Regions from separate parts of the Shewanella sp. ULN5 genome, predicted to be linked through region 2. Evidence: predicted binding sites of a transcription regulator. Region 2 holds the regulator's gene; each other region holds the start of a gene.

Region 1 (5,885 bases), on a different contig from region 2:
CTTGGATTAGGTGGCCCAATAGGTAAAGGTAAACAGGGGATGAGCTGGGTACATCAAGACGATTTAATCGCGTTGATTATCTGGATGCTTAATACACCAAGTGCTCAAGGAATATATAATGCCACTGCGCCAAATCCGGTGAGCAATGCCGTATTTTCACAGGCCTTAGGCAAAGCCTTAAACCGTCCCGCAAGAATCATTACCCCTCCTCTAGCCTTAAGATTAGCAATGGGTGAGATGTCTGAATTACTGACAGAAGGTCAATTCGTATTGCCTACTCGCGCACTTGAACAAGGGTTTACATTTCAATTTACTAACGTGGATGAAGCATTAAAAAGCGTTGTTTAACGTGTTAATCTGGGTTAACCAGTGATTCAATGAGCTGAATAATACCGTGATATCGTTTGGCTAATTTACGGTGCTGCTTATGTACTAAATATAGAGGCTCAAATAATATTATCGGTTTATCATTATCGATAGAAGCTATTTGAATGTCCTCATATTGTGTAAAACACCTCACAGCAAACTCAGGTAGTACTGTAAAACCTAACCCCATTGCCACTGGCAATAAAATTTGATTCAACTGATTAACATATCCTGATTTTCTAATATTTTTTCCGGACTCAGAACTAAAATACGCTGAACTTATTTGCTGCCAGTAAAAAGTTGCATCAGGGTGATCTATCATCCCTAGTTGGCTGAGTAATTCAAAATTGACTTTAGCATCAATAGCTTTACCCGATACACATTTGGGGATAACCAAGCACAAAGACTGTTTGCCAATATCAATACTGGCCAGTTCAGGTTGCAGTACTTGCTGGGTCACAATTCCTAAATCTAATTGATTAGATAAAATGCCATCCAAAGTGCGTTTATTCGGGCCAGCCTCAAGCTGCATGATTAACCCAGAATAACGTTGCTGCTCTTTAATCAAATAAGGGTATAAAAGCGCCGCCATTGAGCCTGAACAACCAATTTTACACTCACCTGCAAAAGGCTCATCCACATTTAAAAGGCTTAATAACTCCAGTTGTTGACGTTGTAGATCACATGCATATTTGTAGATAGCAATACCGGCCTCGGTTAACTCAAATCGCTTACCAATGCGGTTGATTAAGGCGCACCCCACCTGATGCTCAAGCTTTTTTATATGCTGACTGACACCAGGCTGAGTCATAAAAAGCTTTTCAGCTGTTTGTGTAAAGTGGCCGAGCTCCACTAACGTGATAAATGTGGTTAGCCATTGTTGATTTAGCATCTATTGATTCTCACTTGGATATATTCTGAAAGATTATCAACATTACGGATAACGATAACACTTTATTATTCAGTTATAGAGTTTAACTTAACCGTGGCCAGCATTTCACCGTCGCTAACATTAAATGCTTTAAAGGCTTTAAAGGCTACAACATCTCAACTTACGAGTTATTCTCTTTAGCAAAGACACTCACCAGGGTGTTTTTTAACATTTGCCAGTACATGACCCAATCGGCCATTAGGCTATATAGCGGATAAGTGAATGTTGCGGGACGATTTTTTTCAAACACGAAGTGCCCTAACCAAGCAAAACCATAGCCGATAAAAGGTAACCAGACTAATTGCCACCAATGTTGGTTAATGAATGTGTTAATTAACACCACCACAATTATCGTGCTGCCGAGATAATGTAATCGCCGACATATAGGATCTTGGTGCTGGGATAAATAAAAGGGGTAAAATTCTTTAAAGCTTTGATATCGTTTATTCATTCCACCAGCCTCATTTGGCATAAAACAAAATTTCGCCTTTAACGTGCCCAATAGTTACATTGGCTAAACTATTAAAACCTTGAGCGGAGAAAACTTTATGATGCTTTGGATCATTAACAAATACGCCAATACCCTCTAAATTCGGCTGCTCATCACACCAACTTAATACGGCTTCAACTAACTTAGCCCCATTACCCTTTTTTTGTTCCGTTGGTGTTAACGCAATAAACTGCAAAATACCGCATTTTTCAGAAGGAAGATGGCTCAATAAACAGGTTTCTTTTTCCATTAAACCCTGGGTTGATTTCCAGCCAGTACCTAACACCATTTTTAAACGCCAATGCCAGTATCGCGACTGTCCAATAGGTATTTGCTGGGTAATAACACACGCAACGCCAATCAACCTTTCACCGTCAAATAAGCCAATTAATGGCTGATCTTGTTGCCATAAAGTGTTTAACTCTTCACGGATTGCCGCTCTTAACTTCTGCTCATAAACACTGCTATCTTCTCGACCAAATACTTCTAGAAAAAAAGGATCATCATAATATGCATTGTAAATAATTGAAGCCGCGACACGTAAATCCTCTGCTGTTAAATAAACTGCTTTGTAGTGTTCCAAGGTCTGATTTTCCATTATTGTTTGTTCCTTGACTATTTTACGTTCAAAACTAACTTAGCAAGTTAACAAGATTGAAACAATCACCAAATTAAGTTAGTACAAGCTGAATAGTAAATAATACTCTATAGTAACAAAGTGCACTAAACTTCAAGGGGCAAGGAAAGCATCATGGATACGACAAAAACTGATTTAACACATTTATTTAAACAACTGGGTTTATCAAATAAATCTGCTGATATAGCCCATTTTATCGAGGTACATCAATTGCCAGCAGAAACACATTTAACGGAAGCGCCATTTTGGACGTCTGCCCAAAAAACGTTTTTATTGGAAGCATTAAATGAAGACGCCCAATGGTCTGAAGTGATAGACCAATTGGACGTTATGTTGAGAAATAAAAAACCTTAAATGGATTAAATTTGCTTGTAAGCGGCGTCGCCCCAACCAATTAACTCATTATTTTTAAATACAATCGGTGTGCATTCATCTTTGGTCGTTTTACCATCGCCTTTAGCCCATTGTGTACGATAAAATAACACTTTCACTTGTTCTTGATCTGACTGAGCATTATTTTGACTGACAAATGCTTCACTGAAATCAGCCGTGCCCATAATTATCTGAACTTGTTCAAACGTCATCCCCAAGGATAGCTTGGTCAAACTAGTACGATTTTTTTCTTGTTGTACTTCCCAGTAATCGTGACTCTTACCTGATTCATGGTCGCCCACGTTTAATACACAACCACTCAAGCCTAAAGATATAGCGGTGATCAATGCTGCGTTAATCAAATTTGATTTCATGTGATGTCCTTTTTGTTAGAATAAACGAATCATGTTTAAGTCGTATCTGACTCAATGTGTGACTTATCGGAATGCGATTTTTATGCCAACTTTAAACAATTGATTTTAAAGGGCTAATATTGAACAGGCTACAAAGTTAGTTATTTACACCACCCACAACTGAGGTTTTTCACCATTTATGAGTCCAATTGAACACGTTATTTCGGCGGCGAAATCTATCGCCATCAATGGTCACACACCCAGTGTTGCGCTAATCAAAGGGCGAGTGGGAAAAATCCCCATGCCAATCATTGTTCAAGGACTTCAGCAATTTAAAGCATTACCAAAATCAGAATGGCAAACCATTGCTGACTTTGTTGCACCAGAACAACTTGGGGTTACAGCAAATGAACACCCTAGCCTTGAGGTGATTGCATCGCAACAACAAGTCATGCAGCAACAATTGAATGAATTACTTCAACGAGTTGCACTTCTAGAGCAACAGCTGAAAGACAAGGCCTTATAATGTTTGTAATTGAATTACGTTTTGAACCTTTTGCCGATACCACGATTAGTTTGGCAGAAAAAGCCATTAATCAATACTTAGAGGCATTAAGGGCTAACGGACAAATTCTAGGACGTGAATTTGCTGTGGCATACAATGATGGCGAGTTTAAAGTACGCTTAATGATGCCAGAAAAAACCAGTTTAGCGCATAGGCATAATAGCCCTTGGGTTAAAGCAACATTAAGCGGCTTAACAGAAGCTAAACTGCTCGCGCCAAGAGAAAAGTTTATAGGCCAAGACATCAACTCAGAAGTCAGTAATACAGAGCCCGCCAGTTGGCAACTGCTTTATACCAGTTACGTACATATGTGCTCCCCCCTCAGAAGCGGTGGCAATTTACTGCCTATTCCCCTCTACCAGATCCCCGCGACATTTAATGGCGACCATAAACGCATTATTAAATGGCAAAGTGAATGGCAAGCATGCGATGAATTACAAATGGCGGCGGCCACAAAAGCCGAGTTTGCTGCACTGGATGAGATCAGCTCAGTCGACAGCGATATGTTTAGACGGGGTTGGGACATACGAGGCAGAATTGAATATTTGACCCAAATTCCAACATATTATTATTTGTACCGTGTGGGTGGGCAAAGCCTTCAAAGTGAATTAAATAGACCTTGCCCTAAATGTGGCAGTGCAGAATGGAAACTGGACAGCCCTTTACTCGATATGTTCCAGTTTCGTTGTGAACCCTGCCGGATTATTTCTAACCTATCGTGGGATCATCAATAATATCCGCGGATTACTTTTTACGTAATAAATATTGCCACATTAATTTGATACGTTGCCAAATACCCGGATGTTGCCATTGTGCATCTTCCGAGGTGTCTGGCTTAACTGGCGGCGTTATTCTTGGAGTAATAGTCGTTAAAAAAACCTCAAGCGAATCGGCTAATTTGTCCGCGGGTTTCTCACCAGGAATTTCAATGTAAACGGCTCCGGTTTCATTATCCACCGTCAGCATTTGATCGCCATCACCTAACACACCAATAAACCAGGTCGGTGGCTGTTTCAGCTTTTTCTTCATCATCAAATGACCAATCATATTTTGCTGTAAATACTCAAAGTCTTGCTGGTTCCATGCTTGTAGTAATTCGCCCTCACCCCATTCAGAAGTGAACATCAACGGTGCGCTATAAAACTGCCCGTAAAACGCATGAATATCAGTATGAAGCGATAATGTGAGTGCATGTTCAACATTATGAAAATCTGCACACGCTTTGCGCTTAAATGGCGTAAAAAATACAGCCTTGTCATGGTCATCACTTATCTGACCTTGAACACAGGCTGAATCTTCTCCCATGGCATAATAACGGGGCAACTCTGATAAAGCATCTTGATAGGCAATAAGATACTTATTTATAAAAATTTCAAGTGCGTTTGAACAAGACACTAGTGCTTCTCGTGGTTTATAATAAAGCCATATTTTGACATGGAAACCGATTAGATGACACAAAATCACGATCCTTATAGTGATGCAGAAGCGCTTAAAGGCTTAACTTTAGGGCAATCTACTGCATATCAAGCTGAATATGATGCATCACTGCTGCAAGGGGTCCCGCGTAAACTTAACCGTGACGCAATTGAATTAACCGGTGAACTGCCCTTTCATGGCACCGATATTTGGACGGCTTATGAATTATCTTGGCTGAATAGCAAAGGTAAACCTATGGTGGCGATAGCTGAAGTGCAATTAGACATCAATAGCATCAATTTAATTGAATCTAAGTCATTTAAATTGTACCTAAATAGCTTCAATCAAACCAAATTTGACAGTGTCGATGTGGTTGAAGAAACCCTGAAGAAGGACCTGTCGGATTGCGCCCAAGGTGAGGTTTCAGTCAAAGTAATTGAGCCGAAGCAGTTTAATCTTGAACGCATTGTTGAATTACCAGGTACTTGCATAGATGACTTAGATATCGAAGTGGATGACTATGGATTTAATCCCGATTATTTACTTGATAGCACTGAAGAAAAGAACGTAGCAGAAACCTTAAATTCAAATTTGTTAAAATCAAATTGTTTAATTACGTCGCAGCCAGATTGGGGTAGCGTGATGATCCGCTATCAAGGAGCGAAAATAAACCGCGAAAGTTTACTTCGCTATTTAATTTCATTCCGTCAACACAATGAATTCCACGAACAATGCATTGAACGCATTTTTGTTGA
Region 2 (5,885 bases):
GAACTTGCCGCATGTATTGCCGGAGTGTTAAAAAAAGAAGACGATTTAGCTATTGGTAACATAGTTGGCTCGAATTTATTTAATATTCTTGCGGTACTCGCTATTCCAGGGCTAATCTCACCAGGTGAAGTTGATGCAACGGCAATCGACAGAGATTTTTATATGGTATTGGCCACCAGTATCGCATTAGCAGTATTAGTGTTATCTAGTGGCGCAAAGCAGCAACTCACTCGTTGGCATGGCATTTTATTATTATTGACCTTTATTGCGTACCAGTACGTTGTCTTCACCGCTCATTAAAGGGGCGTAAAGGACTTTACCAAGAGAGACAAACATGGCAAACCAAACTCAATTTCGTCAATGGGGCCGCAAGGTCATTGATATTGAAAAAGCAGCATTGGAACATCTTTATCAATTTGTTGATTCAGAAGCATTTGAACAAGCATGTGAATTAATCATGCAGTGCAAAGGAAAAGTCATTGTCATGGGCATGGGAAAATCAGGTCATATTGGCAATAAAATATCGGCAACCTTTGCCAGTACTGGCACACCCGCATTTTTTGTTCATCCTGGGGAAGCCAGTCACGGTGATTTAGGGGCTTTGGCAAAAAATGACATTATTCTGGCCATATCTAACTCAGGTGAATCAAGCGAAATACTCACACTGATGCCAGTAATACAACGTATGGGAGTACCTGTTATTGCCGTTACCGGTAAACCTGACTCCAATATGGCAAAATTAGCCAAATTACATTTGTGTATTGAAGTGCCAGAAGAAGCTTGTCCGTTAGGGCTAGCACCAACATCAAGTACCACAGCAACTTTAGTCATGGGTGATGCGCTCGCGGTAGCCTTATTACAAGCAAAAGGTTTTACCCGTGATGATTTTGCCTTATCCCATCCGGGTGGCTCTTTGGGCCGAAAATTACTGCTTAAAGTAAATGATGTGATGCATCAGGGCAACGACTTACCCTTGGTTAAACAGGATATCTGTATTACTGAAGCGCTGTATGAAATATCCAATAAAGGCTTAGGCATGACAGCCGTTGTCGACGATAACAATATATTAGTCGGTATTTTTACCGATGGTGATTTACGTCGTGTGATTGACGCTGAAGTGAACTTGCGTACCACACCTATTTCACATGTTATGACCAAACACTGCGTGACAAGCCCGGCTAACATCTTGGCTGCACAAGCACTGCAAATTATGGATGAGAAAAACATCAATGGTTTGATTGTCGTAAATGAACAACATCAACCAATTGGCGCATTAAATATGCTCGATATGGTTAAAGCAGGGGTAATATAAACATGACAATTCAAACGCCAAGCCATCAAGGTTTTTACGGCCCAATTAGCGATGATATTTGGCAGCGAGCGAAAAAAATTAAACTGCTGATTTGTGATGTTGACGGCGTATTTTCTGATGGCCGCATTTATTTGAATAACAGTGGTGAAGAAACCAAAGCTTTTCACACCCGCGATGGTTACGGTGTTCGTTCAGCACTAACAAGTGGAATAAATGTAGCCGTTATTACCGGACGTAAATCTCAAATCGTCGAAAACCGCATGAGCGCTCTGGGTATAAAAGATATTTATCAAGGTGTTGATAATAAGTTTGTCCCGTATGAAGCATTAATCAAGCAATATAACGTAGCTGCAGATGAAGTCGCTTATATCGGTGATGACATGGTTGATTTGCCAGTTATGAAAGTGGTTGGTTTAGCGGTTTGTGTTGCTGATGGCCATCCCTTTGTTCGTATGCATTGCCACATGACAACACACATCAAGGGCGGTCATGGCGCATTGCGTGAACTCACAGATTTACTATTGTTAAGCCAAGGCAAATTTGAAAATGCCCACGGTATGAGTATATGAATCGTACCACACTCGCCATCTGTGCATTCTTTGGCTTAGCGTTAACTTTGTACTGGCAGGTACAGGATAAACGCAACAAAATGGCACTGGTAGTAGACACACGTATTGAGCGGCCTGATTTTGTCGCTGATGACCTGCATACTACAGAATTTAATACGCTAGGTTTAGTCGACAGTAAAATGAGCGCTACACACATGGAGCATTACTCCATGACTAATACGACTTTATTTACTGACCCCGTATTGCTACTTTATCCACAAAACGGTAAAGCGCAATGGCAAATAACCGCAAAAAACGCCACGCTTGAACAACAGACAAATAAAGTCAGTTTACAAAATGATGTAATAATCAATGCCATTGACATTGAAGAGCCGCTACAATCGCTCGAAACACAGCAAGTCACCTTTGATTTAGAAACCATGATTGGCCGCTCTGAAGATCCGGTTATCATTAAAGGTAATGGTTTTTTAATTAATGGCTTAGGATTATTTGCCGATCTCAATGCAGAAGAAATTACCTTGCTCAGTGAGGTAGAAGGAACATATGAACCACATTAAGTTTTTATCCAAATCACTCTGTAAGGTCAGTGTTCTTGCAACATTTGCTATCGCGGCACTGGCGAACAACGTCATGGCCAAAGAAGGCGATCTGCAACAAGAGCTGAAAATTGCCGCGGTAAGCCAACGTGCGGACATTAAAAATAACCAGATTATTTTTAATGGCCCAGTAAAAATCACCCAAGGTAGTATTAATATTAATGCCGATGAATTACGCGCATTTTCAGCTGAAAATGGCCAAACTAAAACGTTGATTGCTATTGGTAATCCCGCAACGTTTTCGCAGGAATTAGATGATGGTCGAATAGGCACCGCCAGTGCCAATGAGATCCGCTACGACCTAGCCACGACAGGTTTATTATTAACTGGCAATGCCAAGTTAGATCAGGCCGGTAGCAAAGTGACGGGCAATGTTATTCGCTACAATATCACCGCCCAAGAGCTGATTGCAGAAAGTACCGGTAAGGGAGAAGACCGTGTTATTACCATCATTCAGCCTGAAAACTTCCAAACCGAAGATGTACCGAAACAAAAACTTCCTGAAATTCCGTTAAAAAAGCAAGGTAACCAATGAGCCAAATTACCTTAACCGCTGAAAATTTAGCTAAAAGCTATAAAAGTCGTCAAGTTGTAAAAAGTGTCAGTTTAACGGTAAAAACCGGTCAAATTGTCGGCTTGTTAGGTCCTAATGGCGCCGGAAAAACCACCACCTTTTATATGGTGGTAGGTTTAGTCAAAAGTGATAACGGTCGTATTTTAATTGATAATGATGATTTGACTGCAGATCCAATGCATTTACGTGCTCGCAAAGGAATCGGCTATTTACCACAAGAAGCGAGTATTTTTAGAAAGCTAACCGTTCATGACAACATTATGGCCGTTCTGCAAACGCGCAAATCATTAAGCCAGGATGAACGAATTCAAGAGCTGGAAAGTCTTTTAGAGGAATTTCATATCACCCATATTCGAGACAGTTTAGGCATGTCCCTTTCTGGTGGTGAAAGACGTCGAGTTGAAATTGCACGTGCATTGGCCGCAAATCCTAAGTTTATCTTACTCGATGAACCTTTTGCCGGTGTTGACCCCATTTCAGTTATTGATATTAAAAAAATTATTCAACAACTGAAAAGTCGTGGCCTTGGAGTGCTCATTACTGACCACAATGTTCGCGAAACCCTTGATGTTTGTGAGCGCGCTTATATTGTCAGCCAAGGCAATCTCATTGCCGAGGGAACACCTGATGAAATACTCAACAATCAACAAGTACGAGCAGTATACTTGGGCGAACAATTCAAGCTATAGTTAATGTAAGCACAACAGATAGATGCTTTGAAAATACCAACACTTCAGTAAGCTTTTATTGTGGTGTTTCACAATGTATTTAAACAACATTTGCGAAATACACTCGTGTGAAACGGTGTAGCAAACGGAAATCTTCTAGGGATCAGCAGTAATGAAAGCGTCACTCCAACTTAAAATGGGTCAACATCTGACTATGACCCCACAACTGCAACAGGCGATTCGTTTGCTGCAGTTATCGTCTTTGGAGTTACAGCAAGAAATTCAACAAGCATTAGACTCAAACCCTTTGCTTGAAATGGAAGATGAATTTGCAGAATTTAACAACAAAAATGACCAACAAAAAAACCAATCAGAAACTGATTTTAGTGAACTAGTCGCGCCAACAATAGAAAAAGACACCTCAAGCGTTGATACAGCAGAATCGATGACAAAAGAGCAAATGTCTGATGATTTGCCTATGGATACGACCTGGGATGAAGTGTACACCGCATCTCCGATGGCCAGTTCTGGATCGGGCAGCATGCCAAGCGATGACATGCCTTTTCAAGGTGAAACCTCAGAAGGTTTGTACGAACACCTTGAATGGCAGAAGAATCTCACTCCTTTTTCTGATACCGACCTAGCCATTGCCACCGCCATCATCGATGCCATTGACGACACAGGTTATTTAACCCAAAGCACCGAAGACATCTTAGAAGCAATGGGAGACGAATCGGTTGAGCTTGATGAAGTTGAAGCGGTACTGAAACGTATCCAACATTTTGATCCTATTGGCGTTGCCTCTCGCGATCTCCGTGAATGTTTGCTGATCCAGTTAATGCAATATGATCCCAATACACCTCACATTGATAACGCAAAAGTGCTTATCAAAGATTATTTAGATTTAATTGCAGGCAGAGACTTTCGCACATTGATGCGTAAAACCAAGTTAAAAGAAGATGAACTTCGTGAGGCTATTGAGTTAATTCAATCTTTGAATCCACGCCCTGGTTCGATGATCACCCCGCAGGATGATGAATATGTTATCCCCGATGTTTCGGTGATGAAAAAGAATGGTCGTTGGGTTGTTGAATTAAATCCTGACAATATGCCCAAAATTGGTATAAACCAGCAATATGCGGCGATGGCAAAAAGCAGTAAAAGTCAGTCTGACAGCCAATTTATTCGCGGTCACTTGCAAGAAGCTAAATGGTTTATTAAAAGTTTAGAAAGCCGCAACGACACCTTATTAAAAGTGTCCAATTGCATTGTCCAGTTCCAACAAGGTTTTTTTGAGTATGGTGAAGAAGCCATGAAACCTATGGTACTGAATGACATAGCTGAAGCGGTAGAGATGCATGAATCAACTATTTCGAGGGTCACAACTCAAAAATACATGCATACTCCGCGCGGATTATTCGAATTAAAATACTTTTTCTCTAGCCACGTCAGTACCGACGACGGCGGCGAGTGCTCATCAACAGCAATTAGAGCCTTTATAAAAAAACTGGTTGCTGCCGAAAACCAAAAGAAACCATTAAGCGACAGTAAAATGGCGGATCTTTTGGCTGAACAAGGGATTAATGTTGCACGTCGTACTATCGCGAAATACCGTGAGGCGATGATGATCCCCCCCTCAAACCAGCGTAAGAGTTTATAATCTACCTAGGCAATTGGAGGATAAATATGCAAATAAATTTAACAGGTCACCATGTTGAAATTACTGAATCATTACGCGAATATGTCACGATAAAATTTTCAAAGCTTGAACGACATTTCGATCAGATCCATAATGTGCATGTCGTGTTAAATGTCGAAAAACAACAGCAAAAGGCAGAAGCAAAAGTCAGCTTAAATGGCGCTGAAGTATTTGCAGCTGCTGATCATGCCGACATGTATCATGCAATAGACGCCCTGATCGACAAACTCGATCGTCAGGTTATTAAACACAAAGAGAAACTATCTAAGCATTAATGATGGAACTTAGTACCATCCTGCAGCCGGAATGCACCTCCTGTGCCTCACCGGGCAGTAAGAAAAAGGTACTGGAACTTATCAGCGATTTAGTCGCTGCCCAGTACCCATCCCTTTCTTCGCAAGAGATTTTCGAAAGCCTAGTGGCCAGAGAAAAAATGGGTAGCACAGGAATAGGCTCTGGCATTGCAA
Region 3 (5,885 bases), on a different contig from region 2:
ATTAAGTTGACCGACGTACTCGCGGTATCTGAATCTTAACAATTTAACTTGTGACAATAATTTGTCATTTAAGAAAACCTGATTATTTGAGGTGAAATATGTCTTTTAACATCGCACTAAGTGGTATCGCAGCCGCTCAAAAAGATTTAAATACCACAGCCAACAATATTGCTAACGTCAATACCATTGGTTTTAAAGAGTCACGTGCCGAATTTGCGGATGTTTACGCTAATTCAATCTTCTCAAACAGTAAAACGGCAGTGGGTGGTGGTACAACGACCACTCAGGTCGCACAACAATTTCACCAGGGAAGCTTGCAATTTACCAGTAATTCATTAGATATGGCGATCAGTGGTGGCGGTTTTTTTGTCACCTCATCTGAGCTTGGCACCCGTGATCAGTCATTTTCTCGTGCTGGTGCGTTTAAGGTCGATTCTGCAAATTATATGGTTGATTCGGCAGGTAATTTTTTACAAGGTTTTCCTGTTGATAAAGATGGTAATTCAACTTCAGTGAGTTTAACTACCACCCAGCCGATTAAAATCCCTGATACTGCTGGTAGCCCGGTAATGTCAGGTAAAGTCGGTTTACAAATGAATCTAAATGTAGGAGAGTCAGCACTAGACCCTGCAGCTTTTGACCCAACAAATCCCGATACATTTAATAATTCAACCTCTGTAACAATCTATGACTCATTGGGTGAATCACATATTATGACCACTTACTTTATTAAACCTGAAGATGGGTCATATACCGGTGAAAGTAACTGGGTTGCTTATTACGCAGTCGATGGCAAACCGGTAAGTTTAGATGGTGCGGCAGGGCAGTATAAAATTGATACAGATGGTGATGGTCAACCTGATCCAGCTCCAAATGATACCCGAAGCGCAGTGAATGCTTCTGGTTGGAAAGGTGCCGTGATTAAATTTAATGATGCAGGCGCTTATACCGGTAGCGACCCTGCGGTAATAAAAACTGAAGTGTTGGGTGTTGGCGGCGCCAATGTATTAGGTCCCGGTGCTGATGGTTCTCAAGAAATTACTGTTAACTTTAATAATCCAACACAATATGCATCACCATTCGAAGTAACTGAGTTAACTCAAGACGGAACTACAGTTGGGCGTTTAACAAATGTGGGTATTGGTGCCGATGGACTGGTTACTGCAAGTTACAGTAACGGGTCTACTGTACCACTTTCAAGAGTAGCCCTAGTGCGATTTGCCAATGAGCAAGGCTTAACTCAAGTGGGTAATACATCTTGGAAAGCCAGTTTGGATTCTGGCCCTGCTTTAGCGGGTGAGGCTAATAGTGGTACTTTTGGTAGTATTCGTTCTTCAGCGCTTGAACAGTCGAATGTTGATTTAACCACTGAGTTAGTGGATTTGATTTCTGCGCAACGTAACTTCCAGGCCAATTCTAGAACGCTTGAAGTGAACAACACCTTAAACCAAACCGTGTTACAGATCAGATAATTTTAGGCTATTTAAACAACCATTATAGATAGAGGTGTTGCCATCAGCGGCAACACCTTGCCTATTTTAGTGGCTCATAAGCCTGAATAAATCTAACAGGTGTTTTTTTGACACTGTATATTTAATCTTCCTCGCGACAACCCCTTCCTACCACATAGAATCAACGTCTTACACGCACTTTAATTATTGGCACTCTGTTTGCATTAACTAGTTAATATCTTTACTTGAAGAATTATTGACGGAGCGGCAGATGGACAAATTTATGTATGTTGCAATGAGCGGCGCTAAACAAGGCATGAATGCTTTAGCGGTTCGTGCTAACAATTTAGCCAATGCCAACACTGATGGTTTTAAGTCTGACATGACCCAAGCAAGAGCGATGCAGGCGTTTGGTGAAGGCTTACCGACTCGCGTGTTTTCGATGATTGAAAGCCCAGGCACTAACTTTTCTTCAGGTCCAATTAAAAGTACCGGACGTGATTTAGACATTGCCATAAAAGGTGATGGCTGGATTGCGGTGCAGGCTGCCGATGGCTCAGAAGCATATACCCGAGCAGGCAGTTTGAAATTTGATAATACGGGTTTGCTTATCAATAGTCGCAATACCCCGATTATGGGCGATGCAGGGCCGATTGTGTTACCGCTTCCTATTGATAAAGTGCAAATTTCACCAGAAGGGATTATTTCCGTCCGGCCTCAAGGCGCAACTGCTGAAGTGATTGAAGAAGTGGCCAGGATAAAGTTCGTTAATCCGGGTAACGACCAAATGATGCGCGGTGAAGATGGTCTGTTTCGCTTAATGTCAGGATTACCCGCCCCTAAAGACCCTATGGTTCAAGTAGAAAGCGGTGCCATTGAGGGCAGTAATGTTAATCCTGTACATGAAATGGTGGCGATGATCGACATTCAACGCCAGTACGAAATGCAAGTCAAAATGATGAAAAATGCGGAAGAAGCCGATCGTGCTTCTTCGTCGTTATTAAGAATTGGTTAGGAGTCTTAATTATGCATCCAGCTCTGTGGATTAGTAAAACGGGTTTAGACGCCCAACAAACTGATATTGCGGTGATCTCTAATAACGTCGCCAATGCCAGTACTATCGGCTACAAAAAAAGCCGCGCGGTGTTTGAAGATTTGCTTTATCAAACTATCAACCAGGCCGGTGGGATCAGTGCTGACAATACCAAATTACCTAACGGCTTAAATTTAGGCGCAGGTACTAAAGTGGTCGCGACTCAAAAAATGTTTACTCAGGGCAACATGCTAACGACAGACAACTCGTTAGATTTAATGATTGAAGGTCCTGGTTTTTTTGAAGTTCAAATGCCTGACGGTACAGCTGCTTATACCCGTAATGGTCAATTTAGCCTAGATGATACCGGACAGATTGTAACACCAGGATCAGGTTATGTATTACAGCCACCGATTACGATCCCAGAAGATGCGATGAGTATTACTGTATCAGCTGAAGGCGAAGTGTCAGTGAAGTTAGCCGGGGCGACAGACAGTCAAACCATCGGCCAGCTAACCATGACAGATTTCATTAATCCATCAGGGCTAGATCCTTTAGGTCAAAATTTATATACCGAAACCGGTGCCAGTGGCACACCTATTCAAGGAACAGCATCGTTAGATGGTTTAGGGGCAATTCGCCAGGGCGCGTTAGAGACATCTAATGTCAACGTGACTGAAGAGTTGGTGAATTTAATTCAAAGTCAGCGGATCTATGAAATGAACTCAAAAGTGATTTCAGCGGTAGATCAGATGTTGTCTTACGTTAACCAAAACCTATAAGGGGGCGGCGATGAGTAAATACCTAGCGTTAGCAGCCATGTTGCTGTTGGTCGGTTGTAGTTCTACTCAGAAAAAGCCGATCCCTGATGATCCGTTTTATGCGCCGGTTTATCCAGATGAGCCACGCACTCAAACTGTGGCGACGGGGTCTATTTATATGGACTCGCAAGCATCCAGTTTGTATTCAGATATTCGCGCCCATAAAGTTGGTGACATTATTACCGTGGTACTTAAAGAGTCTACCCAAGCGACAAAGAGCGCTAATAATGAATTGAAAAAAGGCAGTGATTTAAGTGTTGACCCCATTTACGCAGGTGGTGGCAACGTCACGATTAAAGGGGTGCCGTTAGATTTACGTTACTCCGATAGCATGAACACCAAGCGTGAAGCGGATGCCGATCAATCTAACAGTTTAGATGGCAGTATTTCAGCCAATGTGATGCAAGTTTTAGGTAACGGTAATTTAGTTATTCGGGGCGAAAAGTGGATATCGATTAACAATGGTGACGAATTTATTCGTGTTACCGGCATTGTTCGTAGCCAAGATATTACGCCCGACAACACCATTGAATCAACGCGAGTAGCAAATGCCCGAATTCAATATAGCGGTACAGGCACTTTTGCCGACACTCAAAAAGTGGGCTGGTTAAGCTCGTTCTTTATGGGTGAGTGGTGGCCTTTCTAAGGGGTATGACATGAACATTAAACCAATTTTAGCCATGTTATTGACAGCATGTATGGTTATCGCTACACCTGTTGATGCACAGCGAATCAAAGATATTGCCAATGTACAGGGGGTGCGTAATAACCAGCTAGTGGGCTACGGTATTGTTGTGGGGTTACCTGGAACCGGTGAAAAAACCCGATATACAGAGCAAACATTTAAAACCATGCTAAAAAACTTTGGCATAAATTTACCTGACTCTGTTAGACCTAAAGTTAAAAACGTAGCTGTGGTTGCTGTTCATGCGGATATGCCAGCATTTATCAAACCAGGTCAAACTCTTGACGTTACCGTCTCGAGCATCGGTGAAGCTAAAAGTTTACGCGGAGGCACATTACTGCAAACCTTTTTGAAAGGGGTTGACGGTAATGTTTACGCCATCGCTCAGGGCAGCTTGGTTGTTAGTGGTTTTAGTGCTGAAGGATTAGATGGCTCTCAAGTTATTCAAAATACTCCAACGGTAGGCAGAATCCCCAGTGGTGCAATTGTTGAGCGAAGTGTGTTGTCACCTTTTGCTAGTGGCGATCATTTAACCTTTAACTTACGTCGTGCCGATTTTTCAACCGCCAAAAGAACAGCCGATGCCATCAATGATTTACTCGGGCCAGGTATGGCACGTGCTTTAGATGCCAGTTCAATTCAAGTCAGTGCACCAAGAGATGCTTCGCAGCGTGTATCGTTTTTAGCGACCCTCGAAAATGTAGAAGTAGAGCCCGCAGATGAATCAGCTAAGGTTATCGTTAATTCTCGAACAGGTACGATTGTTGTCGGTAAAAATGTCCAGTTATTACCCGCTGCTGTAACGCACGGTGGATTGACGGTCACCATTGCTGAAGCCACGCAAGTTTCTCAACCTAATGCGTTAGCGGGCGGCCAAACCGTGGTGACCAGTAATAGCACTATTGATGTTGAGCAAAGCGATCGCCGCATGTTTATGTTTAATCCTGGCACCACACTGGATGAGTTGGTTCGTGCAGTGAATTTAGTGGGGGCCGCGCCTTCTGATGTCTTAGCTATTCTAGAAGCGTTAAAGATGGCAGGCGCTTTGCATGGTGAACTTATCATCATCTAAAAATTGTCACTTTTTATGCGGTAGACAATTTAATAAGCCGACATCTGTAACGGGATTACTATGGAAAAGCTGTCAAATTCTTCGCACTTTCTGGATCTAGGAGGACTGGATTCACTCCGTGTTCAGGCCCAGAAAGACGAGAAGGGCGCGCTTAAAGAAGTCGCCAAGCAGTTTGAAGGTATCTTTATTCAAATGCTGATGAAAAGCATGCGCGATGCTAACGAAGCCTTTAAATCTGATAGTCCATTTAACAGCGATGCAACAGCATTCTATGAGCAAATGCGTGATCAGCAAATGTCGATGGATTTATCCAACAAAGGCATGTTGGGTTTGGCAGAGTTAATGGTGCATCAGCTTTCCCCCGATGACAGCCCTATGACTCCAGCTTCGGTATTACGTGGTAACAGCGATAATCGGGTTAATCCATCGATGTTTGTTAATAACCCAAGTGGATCAGAAGCTGTACCAACATTGCTTGCAGCTAATTCAGATGTTAATCCATCAGCCATTCCACTATCTGACCATGCTGCATTATCAGTGACGTCGGCATCTTCTAAACAGATGATGGATTTAATTCTAGCAGGCAAAGCACCAGCCAATCCGATAGACAAGGCTAACGGCAAGGATTTGCCGACGGCAATGGTTTCAAGTGATGTGGTACAACCCATTAAACGTCAACGTGAGCAGTTGAGTAAATTTAATGACCCACAGCATTTTATTTCAGTGCTTTATCCTCACGCAGAAAAAGCCGCGAAGCAACTGGGTACCACACCTGAAGTGTTAATTGCGCAATCAGCGTTAGAAACAGGTTGGGGACAAAAAG

Evidence for each region. Region 2 encodes sigma-54, which starts transcription at its own class of promoters, with help from an activator protein. Its sites were predicted from a motif close to GTTGGCACGNNNNTNGNNT; they were not measured.
Region 1: the regulator sigma-54 is predicted to act here: its motif matches at 3,242-3,260, upstream of ORI98_RS03920 (DUF3192 domain-containing protein).
Region 3: the regulator sigma-54 is predicted to act here: its motif matches at 1,658-1,676, upstream of flgF (flagellar basal-body rod protein FlgF).

The regions. Positions count from the first base shown of each region.
Region 1 is NZ_JAPJEE010000002.1:407,169-413,053, forward strand. Features, by position in the region: gene ORI98_RS03895 (TIGR01777 family oxidoreductase) at 1-348, shown strand, start outside; gene ORI98_RS03900 (LysR family transcriptional regulator) at 353-1,258, opposite strand; gene ORI98_RS03905 (DUF962 domain-containing protein) at 1,419-1,748, opposite strand; gene ORI98_RS03910 (GNAT family N-acetyltransferase) at 1,759-2,385, opposite strand; gene ORI98_RS03915 (DUF2789 domain-containing protein) at 2,539-2,778, shown strand; gene ORI98_RS03920 (DUF3192 domain-containing protein) at 2,784-3,170, opposite strand; gene ORI98_RS03925 (hypothetical protein) at 3,349-3,675, shown strand; gene ORI98_RS03930 (Zn-ribbon-containing protein) at 3,675-4,448, shown strand; gene syd (SecY-interacting protein) at 4,459-5,109, opposite strand; gene queF (NADPH-dependent 7-cyano-7-deazaguanine reductase QueF) at 5,164-5,885, shown strand, end outside.
Region 2 is NZ_JAPJEE010000012.1:79,227-85,111, reverse strand. Features, by position in the region: gene ORI98_RS12570 (calcium/sodium antiporter) at 1-300, shown strand, start outside; gene ORI98_RS12565 (KpsF/GutQ family sugar-phosphate isomerase) at 335-1,312, shown strand; gene kdsC (3-deoxy-manno-octulosonate-8-phosphatase KdsC) at 1,315-1,881, shown strand; gene lptC (LPS export ABC transporter periplasmic protein LptC) at 1,878-2,438, shown strand; gene lptA (lipopolysaccharide transport periplasmic protein LptA) at 2,512-3,012, shown strand; gene lptB (LPS export ABC transporter ATP-binding protein) at 3,009-3,740, shown strand; gene ORI98_RS12540 (RNA polymerase factor sigma-54) at 3,892-5,379, shown strand; gene hpf (ribosome hibernation promoting factor) at 5,406-5,693, shown strand; gene ptsN (PTS IIA-like nitrogen regulatory protein PtsN) at 5,696-5,885, shown strand, end outside.
Region 3 is NZ_JAPJEE010000001.1:182,430-188,314, reverse strand. Features, by position in the region: gene flgD (flagellar hook assembly protein FlgD) at 1-39, shown strand, start outside; gene flgE (flagellar hook protein FlgE) at 99-1,472, shown strand; gene flgF (flagellar basal-body rod protein FlgF) at 1,723-2,466, shown strand; gene flgG (flagellar basal-body rod protein FlgG) at 2,478-3,266, shown strand; gene flgH (flagellar basal body L-ring protein FlgH) at 3,277-3,951, shown strand; gene ORI98_RS00765 (flagellar basal body P-ring protein FlgI) at 3,962-5,062, shown strand; gene flgJ (flagellar assembly peptidoglycan hydrolase FlgJ) at 5,123-5,885, shown strand, end outside.